DNA from 2 places in the Streptomyces sp. HP-A2021 genome. Region 2 is predicted to be linked to the other one. Evidence: predicted binding sites of a transcription regulator. Region 2 holds the regulator's gene; the other holds the start of a gene.
The links. The regulator HrcA, encoded in region 2, represses chaperone genes, less so after heat shock. The targets are predictions, from matches to a motif close to TTNGCACTCNGNNNNNCNGAGTGCNAA.

Region 1 (8,457 bases), 1.2 Mb from region 2:
ATATACAGCGGCGCGACGCCCCCACCAGCGCCGCTACCGCGCTTCACCGTGACTTCGGCTCACGGTTGACCTGCCTCACCCGCGCCCGCAGCGTCTCCCCCACCGGCAGCGAGCGCAGTACGTCTGTCAGATGCTCGGCCGTCCTTACGTTGCACCGCCCCAGATCGACCAGGGCGAACGGCTCCTGGCTCGCACCGGTCACCGGATCGACACTCAGCGACGGCAGCACGACACCGACTCCCGCGAGCGCGTCCCGCAGTGACTCCACGATGATGTGTCCTCCTGGCCGCCCTCGGCCGGACGGCGCCCGTCCTGTCCCTCTCCCAAGCCGACTGCGCGACGCTCGCCCCGCTGGTGACGGAGTGGTTCGAGCGGGGCGCCTCGGAGGCGGACGTACTGCGCGCACTCACGGCCGGCTTGCCGACGCCCGTCCACCACGCCGCCGCCCTGGTCCGCAACCGCCTGACCAGCAAACTCCCGCCCCCACCCGCCCCGCGACCGCCGTTGCGGATCCTGGAGTGCGCGACCTGCGGCGCCCCGGGGCGTCCGGAGTCCCTGCCAGGGGGCCGTTGCAGCGCCTGCCGGGGCGAACGCTCCCCCACGCAACCCCCTGCACCTCTGTCCGCCCCCACAGTTCACGACCGCGCGGCCCAGATCCGCGCCGCGATGTCCCAACGACGCCGAGAGAAGGCACGCACATGACGGCACCTACAGTCCGACGTCACCGCCGCAGGGCACGATGGAAGGGAGGACGCACCACCATGACCCCTGGTACCGCTGACCGCCCGCTGATGCCCATCGAGGACTTCGCGGATCTGGCCGAGGTGGCCCCGAACACGGTCGTCGTCTACAGCGAGCCCGAGGACGGCCGATACCAGCAGGCCGCTGCCCACCCGTTGGGCACCCCGGTGGAGCTCCCTGCCCCCGTCGGCTTCACTCTGGACACGGAAGAACTCAAGGACTACGCCGACTGACGACAATAGGAACCATGAACCACGCCCAGCTCACCGCGCTAGGCCGCGCCCTCCGTCTCCTCGGCGAGCACGGGGAGGCACTCACCTCCGACACCCCGGACGCCAAACTGCACGAGGTGAAGGCGGATCTGAAGCGCGCCCTGGACCTGCTGGAGGAGAGCGTCTCGAACGCGGCGCCCAGCACACGCTGCCCCGAGCATCCGAACGGCCCGGTCGACGAGGCCGCCCCCGACCTGTGCCTGCTGTGCGAGACCCGGCGCCGGGCCGCCCGCCGGGCGGAGTTCAACGGCCCCGCCCCGCAGCACCGGCCCACCGAACCGGTCCAGTCCCGCTACGGCGTCAGTGGTGACCGCCCCCAGCCCCAGCAGCGCTGGCTGCCGGAGCTGTGGAACGGCCAGACCTGGCAGCTGTGCGGCACCCCGCGCCGGGACCGCCGCGAGGCCGAGCTCTACATCGCCGCCCAGCGCAAGGCTCCCCGGGCCGCCATGGCGTACCGGCTGGTGCACGAGTTCACCGACTACGAGGTGCTGCGCGTGTGGGGGACGCCGGTCCGCGTCGACATCGAGCCCATGGGCAACTTGTAGCTCACAGGAGGGGCAGGGCGGAGAAGTCGTGGCCCTCCCACAGGCGCCGTGACGTCTCCTCCGGGTACGCCCGCACCGCCGGCTCCGCGTCCAGCACCTGCACCAGCCGCTCCGTCTCCTCGTACGCCGGCCAGCCCGGGTCCCCCGTCCTCGCGAACGCCGTCCAGGACGACCGGAAGCGGGACGACAGCGCCTCGGCCTCGGCGGACGGCTCCGTGCCCGCGAACAGCAGGGCCCCGAGGTCCGCCCCGTACGTGCCGAAGAGCAGGGGGATGTCCAGGCCGTGGCAGGCGCCCAGCGCGCCGCCGTTCCCCGGGGCCGGCCAGGTCAGTTCGTAGACGTGCGCGCGTCCGCCGCCCGCGCGCTGCGCCTCGGCCAGGTGCAGGGAGGGCATGCCGAACAGCCAGTCCGTCTGGACGCGTTCGAAGAGCTCGCCGGGAGTGGCGTCGGGGAAGGCCGTGCGGTAGGCCCGCTCGCCGTCGGGGCCGGGGGCGAAGAGGCGGAGGGACGCTGTCGCCCGCTCCTCGGATATCTGGCCCAGTCGGCCCGCCATGGCGACGAAGAGGCGGTACTCGTCGCGGTTGTGACCGACGAGCAGGTCGATGTCCTTCGCCGCACCGGCCGCCAGCGCCTGCCAGGGTGTGGTGGGCAGGACCTCGCCGTCGACGACCGGCGAGAAGGGCGTGACCGTCGGCGCCGCCTGGCCCCAGCGGTCGATGTACTGGGGCATCTTGCCGCTCAACGACTCACCCGCCGAGGTCAGTTCGCGCGGCGGGATCGTCGCCAGATCGGCGACCGTGGGGCGCAGCCCCACCTCGGCGGCGAGAGCGGCGCCGATGTCACGGGCCAGCGCGTCCGAGAAGAACGTCCCCGGCACGCTCTGCGCGATCGCCCGCCGGAACAGGCCCGCCGCCCTGGGCATGGCCAGCAGCGAGGCGACGGAACCCGCGCCCGCCGACTCGCCGAAGACCGTGACCTGGCCGGGGTCGCCGCCGAACGCCTCGATGTTGTCCCGGACCCATTCGAGGGCGGCCACCTGGTCGAGCAGGCCGCGGTTGGCGGGAGCGCCCTCGATGGACGCGAAACCCTCCATGCCCACGCGGTAGTTGAGCGACACGACCACCACGTCGCCGTCGGCCGCGATGCGCCGGGCGTCGTAGCCGGGGCTGCCGGAGTGGCCGAGCTTGTAGGCGCCGCCGTAGATCCACACCATCACCGGGCGGCGGGCGCCCGGACCGGGTTCGGGGGTCCAGACGTTGACCGTGAGCCACTCGTCGCCCTCAGGCAGGTCGACCAGGCCCGGGCCGCCCAGGTTGCCGAGGTCCTGCGGGGGCGGCGGGCCGAAGGCGTACGCGTCCCGTACGCCGTCCCAGGCGTGGGCGGGGCGCGGCGCCAGGAACCGGGCCTCACCCACGGGAGGCGCGGCGAAGGGGATGCCGCGGTAGACGGCGAGACCCTCCTCCGTGCGGCCGCGTACCACACCGGCGGTGGTGCGCACCACCGGTGCGGGCTGCCCTGCGAAGGCGCCGGTCGGGGGGTGGGACTCGGTCGTCGTCATCTCTGGATCTCCTCACGGGGTGCCGGTGAACAGGCGCTCCGCCAGTGTCCTTGACTGACGCAAGTGAATCCAGGGCGGCCCGGGTGGGGACCGCCCTCGGGAGGTCAGCTGAGCGTCTTCAGCGCCGCCGGGTCGTACGGCGCCAGCTCGTCGAAGCGGCCCGAGAGGACCTTCTGCGCCCACTGCGGGTCCTGGAGCAGGGCGCGGCCGACGGCGACCATGTCGAACTCGTCGCGCTCGAAGCGGTCCAGGAGGTTGTCGAGGTCGCCGATCTCGGCACCCTCGCCCTGGAAGGCCTTGATGAAGTCGCCGTTCAGACCGACCGAGCCGACGGTGATGGCGGGCTTGCCGGTGAGCTTCTTGGTCCAGCCGGCCAGGTTGAGGTCGGAGTCGTCGAACTCGGGCAGCCAGTAGCGGCGGGTGGAGGCGTGGAAGGCGTCCACCCCGGCCGCGGCGAGCGGGGTCAGGATGGCCTCCAGCTCCTCGGGCGTCTCGGCGAGGCGGGCGTCGTAGGCGTCCTGCTTCCACTGCGAGTAGCGGAAGATGACGGGGAAGTCGGCCGAGACGGTCTCGCGGACGGCCGCGACGATCTCCGCCGAGAACGCGGCACGGGCGACCGGGTCGCCGCCGTAGGCGTCGGTGCGGCGGTTGGTGCCCTCCCAGAGGAACTGGTCGAGCAGGTAGCCGTGGGCGCCGTGGAGCTCCACGCCGTCGAAGCCGATGCGCTCGGCGGCGGCCGCGGCCTCGGCGAACGCGCCGATGACGGCGTCGATGTCGGCCTGGGTCATGGCCTTGCCGGTGGGCTCGGCGGCGCCGATGCGCAGGCCGGAGGGGCCGACGGCCGGGGCGTCCGCGACCGGCGGCTCGCCCTGGTTGCGGACCATGCCGATGTGCCACAGCTGCGGCACGATCGTGCCGCCCGCGGCGTGCACCGCCTCGGCCACCTTCGCCCAGCCCGCGAGCTGCTCCTCGCCGTGGAACCGCGGCACGCGGTCGCTCTGCCCGGCCGACTCGTGGCCGACGTAGGTGCCCTCGGTGACGATCAGGCCGACACCGGCGGCGGCGCGGCGGGAGTAGTACGAGACGACGTCGTCGCCGGGAACACCGCCCGGGGAGAACATGCGGGTCATCGGCGCCATCGCGATCCGGTTCGGGACGGTCAGCCCGCCCAGCGATACGGGCCGGGACAGGATTTCGGCGGCGCGGGAGGCGACGGAGGCGTCGACGGTCACGTGGGGGCTCCTCTTCGGATACCGGACAGTATGTGCATACGCATAGGACGTACTGTCCAACTATCCGGCCCCGCCCACCCCATCCCGTCCGCGCTGTGATCCAGGACACGCCCGAGGGCGGCACTCCCTGTCGGAACAGGGAGTGCCGCCCTCGGCAAGGACGTTGATCGACCAGGTCGATCAGAAGTCCATGTCACCGCCCGGCATGCCGCCGCCGGCGGGCGCGGCGGCCTTCTCCGGCTTGTCGGCGATGACGGCCTCGGTGGTGAGGAACAGCGCGGCGATGGAGGCGGCGTTCTGCAGCGCGGAACGGGTCACCTTCGCCGGGTCGATGATGCCCTCGGCGATCATGTCGACGTACTCACCGGTCGCGGCGTTCAGGCCGTGGCCGACCTGGAGGTTGCGGACCTTCTCCACGACGACGCCGCCCTCGAGACCACCGTTGACGGCGATCTGCTTCAGCGGGGCCTCCAGGGCGAGCTTCACGGCGTTGGCGCCGGTCGCCTCGTCACCCTCGAGCTCCAGCTTCTCGAAGACCTGGGAGGCCTGCAGCAGGGCCACGCCACCACCGGCGACGATGCCCTCCTCGACGGCCGCCTTGGCGTTGCGCACGGCGTCCTCGATGCGGTGCTTGCGCTCCTTGAGCTCCACCTCGGTGGCGGCACCGGCCTTGATGACCGCGACACCACCGGCGAGCTTCGCCAGGCGCTCCTGCAGCTTCTCGCGGTCGTAGTCCGAGTCGCTGTTCTCGATCTCGGCGCGGATCTGGTTGACCCGGCCCTGGACCTGCTCGGCGGAGCCGGCACCGTCGACGATGGTGGTCTCGTCCTTGGTGATGACGACCTTGCGGGCCTTGCCCAGGAGGTCGATCGTGGCGTTCTCCAGCTTGAGGCCGACCTCCTCGGAGATCACCTCGCCGCCGGTGAGGATGCCGATGTCCTGCAGCATCGCCTTGCGGCGGTCGCCGAAGCCCGGGGCCTTGACGGCGACGGACTTGAAGGTGCCGCGGATCTTGTTGACGACCAGGGTCGACAGGGCCTCGCCCTCGACGTCCTCGGCGATGATCAGCAGCGGCTTGCCGGACTGCATGACCTTCTCGAGGAGCGGCAGCAGGTCCTTGACGTTGCTGATCTTCGAGTTGGCGATCAGGATGTACGGGTCGTCGAGGACGGCCTCCATACGCTCCATGTCGGTGGCGAAGTACGCCGAGATGTAGCCCTTGTCGAAGCGCATACCCTCGGTGAGCTCCAGCTCCAGACCGAAGGTCTGGGACTCCTCGACGGTGATGACGCCTTCCTTGCCGACCTTGTCCATGGCCTCGGCGATGAGCTCGCCGATCTGGGTGTCGGCGGCGGAGATGGAGGCCGTGGAGGCGATCTGCTCCTTGGTCTCGACGTCCTTCGCCTGCTCCAGCAGGGCGGCGGAGACGGCCTCGACGGCGCGCTCGATACCGCGCTTCAGGGCCATCGGGTTGGCACCGGCGGCTACGTTGCGCAGGCCTTCCTTGACCAGGGCCTGGGCGAGAACGGTCGCGGTGGTCGTACCGTCACCGGCGACGTCGTCCGTCTTCTTGGCGACTTCCTTGACCAGCTCGGCGCCGATCTTCTCGTACGGGTCCTCGAGTTCGATCTCCTTGGCGATGGACACACCATCGTTGGTGATCGTGGGGGCGCCCCACTTCTTCTCGAGGACGACGTTGCGGCCCTTGGGGCCGAGCGTCACCTTGACGGCGTCCGCGAGCTGGTTCATGCCGCGCTCGAGGCCGCGCCGCGCCTCCTCGTCGAACGCGATGATCTTGGCCATGTGAAGTGGTCCCTCCAGGACTGGGGGTGATTACTTCGGACCGCGCCCGCGCCCGCGACGGACGGCTCGCCGGCCTCGTGGTTCCTTCCCACCCGGCCTGCGGGCCTCACCGACCCGGTCCTTACGTTGTCACTCTCACCTTCAGAGTGCTAACGCAATGATTAGCACTCGGGCATGGCGAGTGCAAGCGACTCCCACGGTTCGGGCGGGCTCTCAGCCCCGGGCGAACGGGGCGCATCCGGCTCGGCCCGCAGGCCACGGGCAGCGCCACGACGGATCGCGCGAGCAGAGAAAAGCCTGGCCCCCGGCCCGCGACGGCGAGACGAGACCGCCGACGCGAGCGGGTCCGGAGCGCGAACCCGCGCCCTCCGCACCAAGGCGGACCCCGAAGCACCTTCGGGCGCGGCGGGTTTCGACGAGCGGTCGCCCAGCGCGCCCGCCACCCCGGCCGCCGCCCCCCCCCAAGCAGGCCGAAGGGCCCGCACCCCAGGGGGTGCGGGCCCTTCAGAGAAGACCGGTCGCTTGCGCTTGGTCGTGGTGCGCGTTCAGGCAGAGACGCGAACCATGTCGGCCTGCGGTCCCTTCTGGCCCTGCGAGATCTCGAACTCGACCCGCTGGCCCTCCTCCAGGGTGCGGTAGCCGTCCATCTGGATCGCGCTGTAGTGGACGAAAACATCCGCACCACCGTCGACCGCGATGAAGCCGTACCCCTTCTCCGCGTTGAACCACTTGACGGTGCCCTGAGCCATGCCTAACTCCCCTATTACTGGCCCTTGCACAGATCCACACTTCGCGGACCCGGGTCAGACCTCACCCCCCACGGTTGGGGGCGTGCGCCGGAACGCGTCGACCGCGGCTGAATGTATCTGTCCAACTGCCGTCTGCAACAGGTCAATCGGACGAGAATTCTGGACGCGCAGGGTCCGGAATGTAGGGAGAATTCGCCAGACTTCAGGGCAAGTCGGGCCACACAAAAGGAACAAAAGCCGCGAAAGATACACACACTTTGGCTACATCTTGTCGGGCGCGCGGCAGGAATTCAGGGCTCCCGATCAGGAGATCGGCGCTGCGTTCCCCAACTGTACCGCGCTCAATCACACAGAATTGCCCCCTCCGCTTCTCTCACGGAGGGGGCAATTCGATGAACTCTCAGTAACCGCCGTTACCGAAGGTAATAATCAAGCCGGTCGACCGGTTCAGCCACCCGCGACGGCGGGGATGATCGACACTCCGGCACCGTCCGGCGTCGCCGTCTCCAGACCCTGCTCGAACCGCACGTCGTCGTCGTTGACGTACACGTTGACGAACCGGCGCAGCTTGCCCTGGTCGTCCAGCACCCGGGCGGCGATCCCGGTGTGGTTCTTCTCCAGATCGGCGATGACCTCGCCGAGGGTCGCCCCCTCGGCGGCGACCTCGGCCTGGCCGCCGGTGTAGGTACGCAGGATGGTGGGGATGCGAACGGTGACGCTCATCGGGGTGTGACCTCCGGTTTTGATTGAAGCTACGGCTGGGGCGCGCCCTCAGGGGCGCGGGGAACTGCGCGACCAGCCCCCACCGGCCCGCAGCGAACGACGGTCAGACGAGACCGGCTTCCCGGAACGAATCCAGGTTGGGACGAATGGTCGCAGTAAGCCCGGTCCCGGCCACCGCATCCAGCGTCTTCAGACCATCCCCCGTGTTCAGCACCACGGTCGTCTTCGCCGGGTCGAGCACCCCGTTCTCGACCAGCTTCTTCGCCACGCCCACGGTCACCCCACCGGCGGTCTCCGCGAAGATGCCCTCGGTCCGGGCGAGGATCTTGATCGCGTCGACGACCTGCTCGTCGTTGACGTCCTCCACCGCACCGCCCGTGCGACGCGCGATGTCGAGCACGTACGGCCCGTCCGCCGGGTTGCCGATCGCCAGCGACTTGGCGATCGTGTCCGGCTTCTGGGGACGTACGACGTCGTGGCCGGCCTTGAACGCCGTCGACACCGGAGAGCAGCCCTCGGCCTGCGCGCCGAAGATCTTGTACGGCTTGTCCTCGACCAGCCCGAGCTTGATCAGCTCCTGCAGGCCCTTGTCGATCTTCGTGAGCTGCGAGCCGGAGGCGATCGGCACCACGATCTGGTCCGGCAGCTGCCAGCCGAGCTGCTCGCAGATCTCGTACGCGAGGGTCTTGGAACCCTCCGCGTAGTACGGCCGCAGGTTGACGTTGACGAAGCCCCAGCCCTCGCCGGCCGGGTCGCCGATCAGCTCGGAGCAGAAGCGGTTCACGTCGTCGTAGTTGCCCTCGATGCCGACGAGCTCACCGCCGTAGACCGCGG
Region 2 (8,457 bases):
CACCCGCTGGGTCAGATCGCCGCCGGCCACCGCGTCCAGCACGCGCGTGGCGTTCGCCGCCGGGGCGACGAGGGCGTCCAGCAGCTGGTTCACGTCGTTGACGCGGGATGTCCACAGGCCCTGTCCCGGACTGGCCGAGAGCCGCTCGTCGAGTCGGCCGTGCCGCACCAGCTCCCGTCTCACCCGGCGCACCTCGGTGGTGAAGTGGACGCTGCGGTCCATGATCTGGTTGTAGACCGCGGTGAGTTCGGCCACCATCCCGTGGCCGGTTTCCGGCACCTTGGTGAAGTCGCCGTCGCGGGCGGCTGTCATGGCGGCGAGCAGGGGACGCAGATCGGATGCACGAATCTGACCGTCTTCGTACCGGTCTTCGACCACAGGAGTAGCACTGTTCTCACTCATGACGGCCCACTTCGGTAACTCGGCGCTTATGGGCGTGGCCAGTCTGTCACCCTGTCGGCATCGACTGTGGCGTATTCGTACGAACTGCCCGGGGAGCTGTCCATGGGGGCCATTCCGACGCAACGGGAGACCGCTTCCCGTGCCTCAGAGGCGCCTGCGCACGCTTCGGAGATGCCTGTACCCCTGCACGAGGGGGCCGTCTCCGAGGATTGTGCGCCGTCTTCCGAGGCGCCGGTGCCCGGGTGCGAGGCGCCCGTGGCCGGGCCCGAGGCGTCCGTGCCCGGCTGTGAGGCGCCCGTGCTCACCGCTGAGGCACCCGGGGGCGCGTCCGAGGTCTCCGGGCTCGCGTCCGAGGCGCCCGTGATCGCGCCCGAGGTGTCCGGCCCGGTATCCGAGGTGTCCACAGTCGCTTCCGAGGCGCCCGTGAAGGAGCGTGCGCGGGCGTACGCGACCCTGCCCGGCAGCTCACTCGCGCCGGGCTCCGCTCGCGCCCTGGTGCGCGCGGCGATCACCGAGTGGACCGGGCTCGGTCTGCCCGGCGCCGAGCACCTCACCGACCGTCTCGCCGACGACGCCCTGCTCGTCGTCAGCGAACTCGTCACCAACGCCGTCGTGCACGCCGGCACCGACGTCCAGCTGGAGTGCCGGCTGGAAGGCGACGACAAGGACACGGCCGCGCTCCTCGTCGAGGTCTCCGACCACCACCCCTCACGCGCCCCGCGCGGCGGCGAGCCGGAAACGCCGCACGACACCCCGGAGTACGGGCGCGGCCTGCGGCTCGTCGGCGCGCTCTCCGAGGCCTGGGGCATCACGTACCGCACGGGCCGGAAGACCGTGTGGGCGCGGCTGCCCGCCGGGGGCTGTGAGGCCGGCGATCAGATCGAGGCGTACGCCGGGGAGCACGCGCTGGCGCGCGGGCTGCGCGTGGCGGAGATCCTGGCGCCGGATCCGCCCCCCGGGCAGGATGCCCGGGAGAGGGGACCGAGGGACGCGCGGGACCCGCACGATTCTGGCGGCGGCTCGGGCGACCTGCGCGACTGGCACGACCTGCGGGAGTGGCGGGAGCGGTACGAGGACTGCGACGGCCGTGACGGACGCGACGGGTCCTGGCTGGGCCGCGGGGCCCTCTCCTTCCTCGCCGAGGCCTCCGACCTGCTCGCCGGACAGCTCGACGAGGACCTGGTCGCCGCCCTCGCCGGGCAGTTGATCGTGCCCCGGCTGGCCGACTGGTGCGCGGTGTGGCTGGAGGACGAGGCCACCGCCGGCGGCTGGAGCGGCGGGGCCGGAGCGGGCGGGCCCCGGCTGGCCCGGGTCTGGCACGGCAGCGAGAACCGCATCGAGGAGCTGCGCCGGGCCCTGGAGAAGGACGCACCGCACCCGTCCGACCCGTCAGAGGCCGGGCCGGCCGACTATCCCTGGCCCGGTGAGGCGCTCGGTGACGCCCCCGGCGAGCCGGGCTCGGCCCTCGCGTACCGGCTCGTCGCCGGCGGACGCCCGCTGGGCACCCTCGTCATCGGACGGTCCGGGTCCGCCGGCTTCCCCGACGAGATCACCGGCCTCGTCGAGGACCTCAGCCGCCGGGTCGCGCTCGCCATCGGGGCCGCCCGCCAGTACGCCCGCCAGGCCACCATCAGCGCCGTCCTCCAGCGCGGACTGCTGCCCGGCGCCGTGGCCGAGATCCCCGGGGTGCGCAGCGCCCTCGTCTACGAACCGTGCGACAAGGGCGGGCCCAGCGGCGACTTCTACGACCTGTTCCCGGCCGGTGACGGCCGCTGGTGCTTCGCCGTCGGCGACGTCCAGGGCAAGGGGCCCGAGGCCGCCGTCGTGATCGGCCTGGCCCGGCCCTGGCTGCGGCTGCTGGCCCGTGAGGGCTATCGGGTCGCCGACGTCCTCGACCGCCTCAACCAGCTCCTGCTCGACGACGCCACGGAGGCCGCGGACGCGGCGGCCCGCGCGCTGGTGGCCGCCGGCGCGCGGCCGACCCCGCCCGGCGACGGCCCTCAGACACGCTTCCTGTCCCTGCTGTACGGCGAGCTGGTCCCCTTCGACGGTGGCGTCCGCTGCACCGTCGCCTCCGCCGGGCACCCGCTGCCCCTCGTGCTCGGGGCGGGTGGCGAGGTCCACACGGCCGCGCAGCCGCAGACCCTGCTGGGGGTCGTCGAGGACGCCGCGTACGCGAGTGAGACCTTCGAGCTGCGCTCCGGCGACACCCTGCTGTGCGTCACGGACGGAGTGACCGAGCGGCGCTCGGGCTCCCGCCAGTTCGACGACGGGGACGGGCTGGCGACGGCGCTGGCCGGGTGTGCGGGGCTGGACGCGGAGCTGATAGCCGAGCGGATCAAGCGGATGGTGCACGAGTTCGGGGCGCGGCCCCCGGCGGACGATCTGGCGCTGCTGGTGCTTCAGGCCGAGTGACCGCCCGGGTGCTGGACAATGGAGGACATGCCTTCCGCACTCCCCGACGGTGAGCCCGTCCCCGACGACGGCGCGCTGCCCGCATCCGCGCTCGCCGGGGCCGCCGACCGTCCGCTCGGGTTCTACCTGCACGTTCCGTACTGCGCGACCCGCTGCGGCTACTGCGACTTCAACACCTACACGGCGACCGAGCTGCGCGGCACCGGTGGCGTGCTGGCCTCGCGCGACAACTATGCCGAGACGCTGGTCGACGAGGTCCGGCTGGCGCGGAAGGTGCTGGGGGACGACCCCCGGCCCGTTCGTACGGTGTTCGTGGGCGGGGGTACGCCCACCCTGCTCGACGCCGGTGACCTGGTGCGGATGCTCGCAGCCGTCCGTGACGAGTTCGGGCTGGCGGAGGACGCCGAGGTCACGACCGAGGCGAACCCGGAGTCGGTGGATCCGGCGTATCTGGCGGCCCTGCGTGAGGGGGGCTTCAACCGGATCTCCTTCGGGATGCAGAGTGCGCGGCAGCATGTGCTGAAGGTGCTGGACCGCACGCACACGCCGGGGCGGCCGGAGGCGTGCGTCGCGGAGGCCCGGGCGGCCGGGTTCGAGCATGTGAATCTCGACCTGATCTACGGCACGCCCGGGGAGTCCGACGACGACTGGCGGGCCTCGCTGGACGCGGTGCTGGGGGCTGGGCCGGACCATGTCAGCGCGTACGCCCTGATCGTCGAGGAGGGGACGCAGCTGGCGCGTCGGATCCGCCGGGGCGAGGTGCCGATGACCGACGACGACGTGCATGCCGACCGGTACCTGATCGCGGACGAGGTCCTCTCGGGCGCGGGCTTCGAGTGGTACGAGGTGTCGAACTGGGCGACCTCGGAGGCGGGGCGGTGCCTGCACAACGAGCTGTACTGGCGGGGGGCCGACTGGTGGGGGGCCGGGCCGGGCGCGCACAGTCACGTGGGTGGGGTGCGGTGGTGGAACGTGAAGCATCCCGGGGCGTATGCGGGGGCGCTGGCGGCGGGGCGGTCGCCGGGGGCCGGGCGTGAGGTGCTGTCGGAGGAGGACCGGCGGGTCGAGCGGATCCTGCTGGAGCTGCGGTTGCGGGAAGGTGTGCCGTTGTCGTTGCTGCGGGAGGAGGGGCTTGCGGCGTCGCGGCGGGCGTTGTCGGACGGGCTTTTGGATGCCGGTCCGTACGAGGAGGGGCGTGCCGTGCTGACGTTGCGCGGGCGGTTGCTGGCGGATGCGGTGGTTCGGGACCTCGTGGACTGAGGTGCTGCGGCGTCGGTGCTGGGGCCGGGGCGTTGCGCAGCCCGGCGGAGCGGGGTGCCGCTGCGCCGACCCGTGCCGCCCCAGCGGCACGACTGCCCGCAGCTAAGCGGCATGCAGCAGCCCGGCGGAGCGGGGTGCCGCTGCGCCCACCCGTGCCGCCCTGGGGGCACCTCCCAGGCCCTTAAGGCACTGGGGGAGGCACGCATGCCCGCAGCTAGGCCGTCACGAAGTCGATCAGTTCCTCGACCCTGCCCAGCAGGGCCGGCTCCAGGTCCTTGTACGACCGTACGGCCGACAGGATCCGCTGCCAGGCCGCGCCCGTGTTCTCCGGCCAGCCCAGCGCGCTGCACACCCCCGTCTTCCAGTCCTGGCCGCGCGGGATCCGGGGCCATGCCTCGATGCCCAGGGACGACGGTTTCACCGCTTCCCAGATGTCGATGTAGGGGTGGCCCACGACCAGGGCGTGCTCGCTCGTCACCGACTCGGCGATACGCCACTCCTTGCTGCCCGGCACCAGGTGGTCCACCAGGACGCCCAGCCGCGCGTCCGCGCCGGGGGCGAAGTCGGCGACGATCGACGGCAGGTCGTCGACGCCCTCCAGATACTCCACTACCACGCCCTCGATGCGCAGGTCGTCGCCCCAGACCTTCTCGACCAGCTCGGCGTCGTGCCGGCCCTCGACGTAGATGCGCCCGGCGCGGGCCACGCGGGCGCGGGCGCCGGGGACGGCCACCGAACCGGACGCCGTACGGGTGGGACGTGCGGGGCCGGCGGGCGAGGGGCGCACCAGCGTCACGACCCTGCCCTCCAGGAGGAAGCCGCGCGGCTCCAGGGGGAACACCCGGTGCTTGCCGAAGCGGTCCTCCAGGGTCACCGTGCCCGCCTCGCAGCGGATCACCGCACCGCAGAAACCGGTCCCGGCCTCCTCGACCACCAGGCCCGGCTCCGCCGGAACCTCGGGCACCGGCTTCGGCTTCTTCCACGGCGGGGTCAGGTCCGGAGAGTACTGGCGCATTCGAATGACGATAGGAGAAGGCGTACGGCGATCACCGCGACACGCCGAAATGCGCCGCCAGCGCGTCGCGCTGGGCGCGCACGAACGCCGCGTCCACCACCGCTCCGTGACCGGGCACGTACAGCGCGTCCTCGCCGCCCAGGTCGAGCAGCCGGTCCAGGGCGGCCGGCCAGTGCGACGGCACGGCGTCGGGGCCCGCCTGCGGCTCGCCGGACTCCTCGACCAGGTCGCCGCAGAACACCACCTCCGGATCCCCCGGCACCAGCACCGCCAGGTCGTGCGCGGTGTGCCCGGGGCCCACGTTGGCCAGCAGCACCTGGCGCCCGCCGCCCAGGTCGAGGGTCCACTCGCCGGAGACCAGGTGGCGGGGCGCGACCAGCCGGTCCGCCGCCTCCTGCGCGGTGGTCTCCGCCAGGCCGCCTCGCACCGCGTCGGCGCGCAGCTCCTCGCGGTCCCGGACGCGCGTCAGCACCGCGTCCACGCCCACCGCGCCGAACACCTCCGCGTCCGTGAACTCCGCCACCCCGAAGACATGGTCGAAGTGGGGATGGGTCAGCGCGAGATGCGTCACACGGTGACCGGTGAGCGACCGCGCCTGCTCGCGCAACCGCGCGCCCTCGGCCGGGCTCGACCCCGCGTCGATCATGAGGACCGCGCCCTCACCGGCGACCAGCCCCGCCGTGCAGTCCCACACCGGGAGCCGGCACCGCCCCACCCCGGCGGCCACGCGTTCCCATCCGAGCTCTTCCCAAGTCACCGTCATACGGCGACGCTAGCGGTGACCGCCGCCCTGGGCACGACAGCACGCGACCAGCCTTGCCGGGGGTGTACCTCACCGCCGTACACTGGGCGGGGAATGCTGGCACTCGCACGCGCAGAGTGCCAGGCCTCACAGGCAGGACACCAGGCGGACGACTTCTGGAGGTGTGCGCGAATGCTCAGTGAACGCAGGCTTCAGGTGCTGCGCGCCATCGTCCAGGACTACGTCGGCACCGAGGAGCCGGTGGGCTCCAAGGCCCTCACCGAGCGGCACAACCTCGGCGTCTCGCCGGCCACCGTCCGCAACGACATGGCAGCCCTGGAGGACGAGGGGTACATCGCCCAGCCGCACACCAGCGCCGGGCGCATCCCCACCGACAAGGGCTACCGGCTGTTCGTGGACAAGCTGGCCGGGGTCAAGCCGATGACCGCGCCCGAGCGGCGCGCGATCCAGAACTTCCTCGAGGGAGCCGTCGACCTCGACGACGTCGTGGCGCGTACGGTGCGGCTGCTGGCCCAGCTCACGCGCCAGGTCGCCGTCGTGCAGTACCCGTCGCTGACCCGCTCGACCGTGCGCCACGTGGAGCTGCTCGCTCTCGCGCCCGCGCGGCTGATGCTCGTGCTGATCACGGACACCGGGCGGGTCGAGCAGCGCGTGGTCGACTGCCCGGCGCCCTTCGGCGAGGCCTCGCTCGCGGATCTGCGCGCGCGGCTCAACAGCCGGGTGGCGAACCGCCGTTTCGCGGATGTGCCGAGTCTGGTGGAGGATCTGCCGGAGGCGTTCGAGCACGAGGACCGGGGTACGGTCTCCACGGTGCTCTCCACACTTCTGGAGACGCTCGTCGAGGAGAACGAGGAGCGGCTGATGATCGGCGGCACCGCCAACCTGACCCGCTTCGGGCACGACTTTCCCCTCACGATCCGGCCGGTGCTGGAGGCGCTGGAGGAGCAGGTCGTGCTCCTCAAGCTGCTCGGCGAGGCGAAGGATCCGGGCGTGACCGTACGTATCGGTCATGAGAACGCCCACGAAGGACTCAACTCCACGTCCGTCGTGTCGGTCGGCTACGGTTCGGGCGGCGAGGCTGTCGCCAAGCTCGGCGTGGTCGGACCGACCCGCATGGACTACCCGGGAACGATGGGAGCGGTACGCGCAGTGGCACGGTACGTCGGACAGATCCTGGCGGAGTCGTAGTGGCCACGGACTACTACGCCGTACTCGGCGTGCGCCGCGACGCGTCGCAGGAAGAGATCAAGAAGGCCTTCCGGCGGCTCGCGCGCGAGCTGCACCCGGACGTCAACCCCGATCCGAAGACCCAGGAGCGGTTCAAGGAGATCAACGCCGCCTACGAGGTGTTGTCGGACCCGCAGAAGAAGCAGGTCTACGACCTCGGCGGCGACCCGCTCTCGCAGGCCGGGGGCGGCGGCGCGGGCGGCTTCGGGGCCGGCGGCTTCGGGAACTTCTCCGACATCATGGACGCGTTCTTCGGCACGGCGTCGCAGCGCGGTCCGCGCTCGCGCACCCGCCGCGGCCAGGACGCGATGATCCGCATCGAGGTGGAGCTCGACGAGGCGGCCTTCGGCACGACGAAGGACATCCAGGTCGACACGGCGGTCGTCTGCAACACCTGTAACGGTGAGGGCGCGGCGCCGGGGACCTCCGCCCAGACGTGCGACATGTGCCGCGGTCGCGGTGAGGTGTCCCAGGTCACGCGGTCCTTCCTCGGCCAGGTCATGACCTCGCGGCCCTGCCCGCAGTGCCAGGGCTTCGGCACCGTGGTGCCCACGCCGTGCCCGGAGTGCGCGGGTGACGGGCGCGTGCGGTCGCGCCGTACGCTCACGGTCAAGATCCCGGCCGGTGTCGACAACGGCACGCGGATCCAGCTCGCCGGTGAGGGCGAGGTCGGGCCCGGCGGCGGTCCCGCGGGCGACCTGTACGTCGAGATCCACGAACTGCCGCACTCGCAGTTCCAGCGGCGCGGCGACGACCTGCACTGCACGGTCACGCTGCCGATGACGGCGGCCGCCCTCGGCACGAAGGTGCCGCTGGAGACGCTGGACGGCCTGGAGGAGGTCGACATCCGCCCGGGCACCCAGTCCGGCCAGTCGATCCCGCTGCACGGCCGCGGAGTCACACACCTGCGGGGCGGCGGACGCGGCGACCTCATCGTCCACGTCGAGGTCCAGACCCCGAACAAGCTGGACGTCGAGCAGGAGCGCCTGCTCCGCGAGCTGGCCAAACTGCGCGGCGAGGAACGGCCCACGGGTCAGTTCCAGCCGGGGCAGCAAGGGCTGTTCTCGCGGTTGAAGGACGCGTTCAACGGGCGGTGACGCCGGCTCCCCAGGGGGCCTGCGGGTGGCTTTTCCTCTGGTCTATGCCACACGGCAGGCCGGTTTCGGAGTAGTCCGGAGGACGTGACAACATGCGGTCATGTCCTCCGCGCTGACCGATCTCTTCCCCCACCCGATCGTGCAGGCCCCCATGGCGGGCGGCGTCTCCGTGCCGAAGCTCGCCGCCGCCGTGTGCGAGGCGGGCGGGCTCGGGTTCCTCGCCGCCGGGTACAAGACCGCCGACGGGATGTACGAGGAGATCAAGCAGCTGAGGAGCC

Region 1: groL (chaperonin GroEL) is a predicted target of HrcA. The motif match lies at 6,313-6,339, and genes of this name have one in related genera.

The regions. Positions count from the first base shown of each region.
Region 1 covers NZ_CP094344.1:5,442,474-5,450,930, reverse strand. Annotated here, with positions in the region: gene MQE23_RS24725 (hypothetical protein) at 44-268, opposite strand; partial or broken gene MQE23_RS24720 (hypothetical protein) at 277-702, shown strand; gene MQE23_RS24715 (hypothetical protein) at 762-974, shown strand; gene MQE23_RS24710 (hypothetical protein) at 989-1,558, shown strand; gene MQE23_RS24705 (carboxylesterase family protein) at 1,560-3,116, opposite strand; gene MQE23_RS24700 (NADH:flavin oxidoreductase) at 3,221-4,348, opposite strand; gene groL (chaperonin GroEL) at 4,529-6,151, opposite strand; gene MQE23_RS24690 (cold-shock protein) at 6,697-6,900, opposite strand; gene MQE23_RS24685 (ubiquitin-like small modifier protein 1) at 7,348-7,623, opposite strand; gene thrC (threonine synthase) at 7,727-8,457, opposite strand, start outside.
Region 2 covers NZ_CP094344.1:6,615,248-6,623,704, forward strand. Annotated here, with positions in the region: gene MQE23_RS29890 (HAMP domain-containing protein) at 1-402, opposite strand, end outside; gene MQE23_RS29895 (SpoIIE family protein phosphatase) at 574-2,817, shown strand; gene hemW (radical SAM family heme chaperone HemW) at 2,845-4,077, shown strand; gene MQE23_RS29905 (DUF3097 domain-containing protein) at 4,292-5,092, opposite strand; gene MQE23_RS29910 (MBL fold metallo-hydrolase) at 5,124-5,855, opposite strand; gene hrcA (heat-inducible transcriptional repressor HrcA) at 6,027-7,043, shown strand; gene dnaJ (molecular chaperone DnaJ) at 7,043-8,179, shown strand; gene MQE23_RS29925 (nitronate monooxygenase) at 8,280-8,457, shown strand, end outside.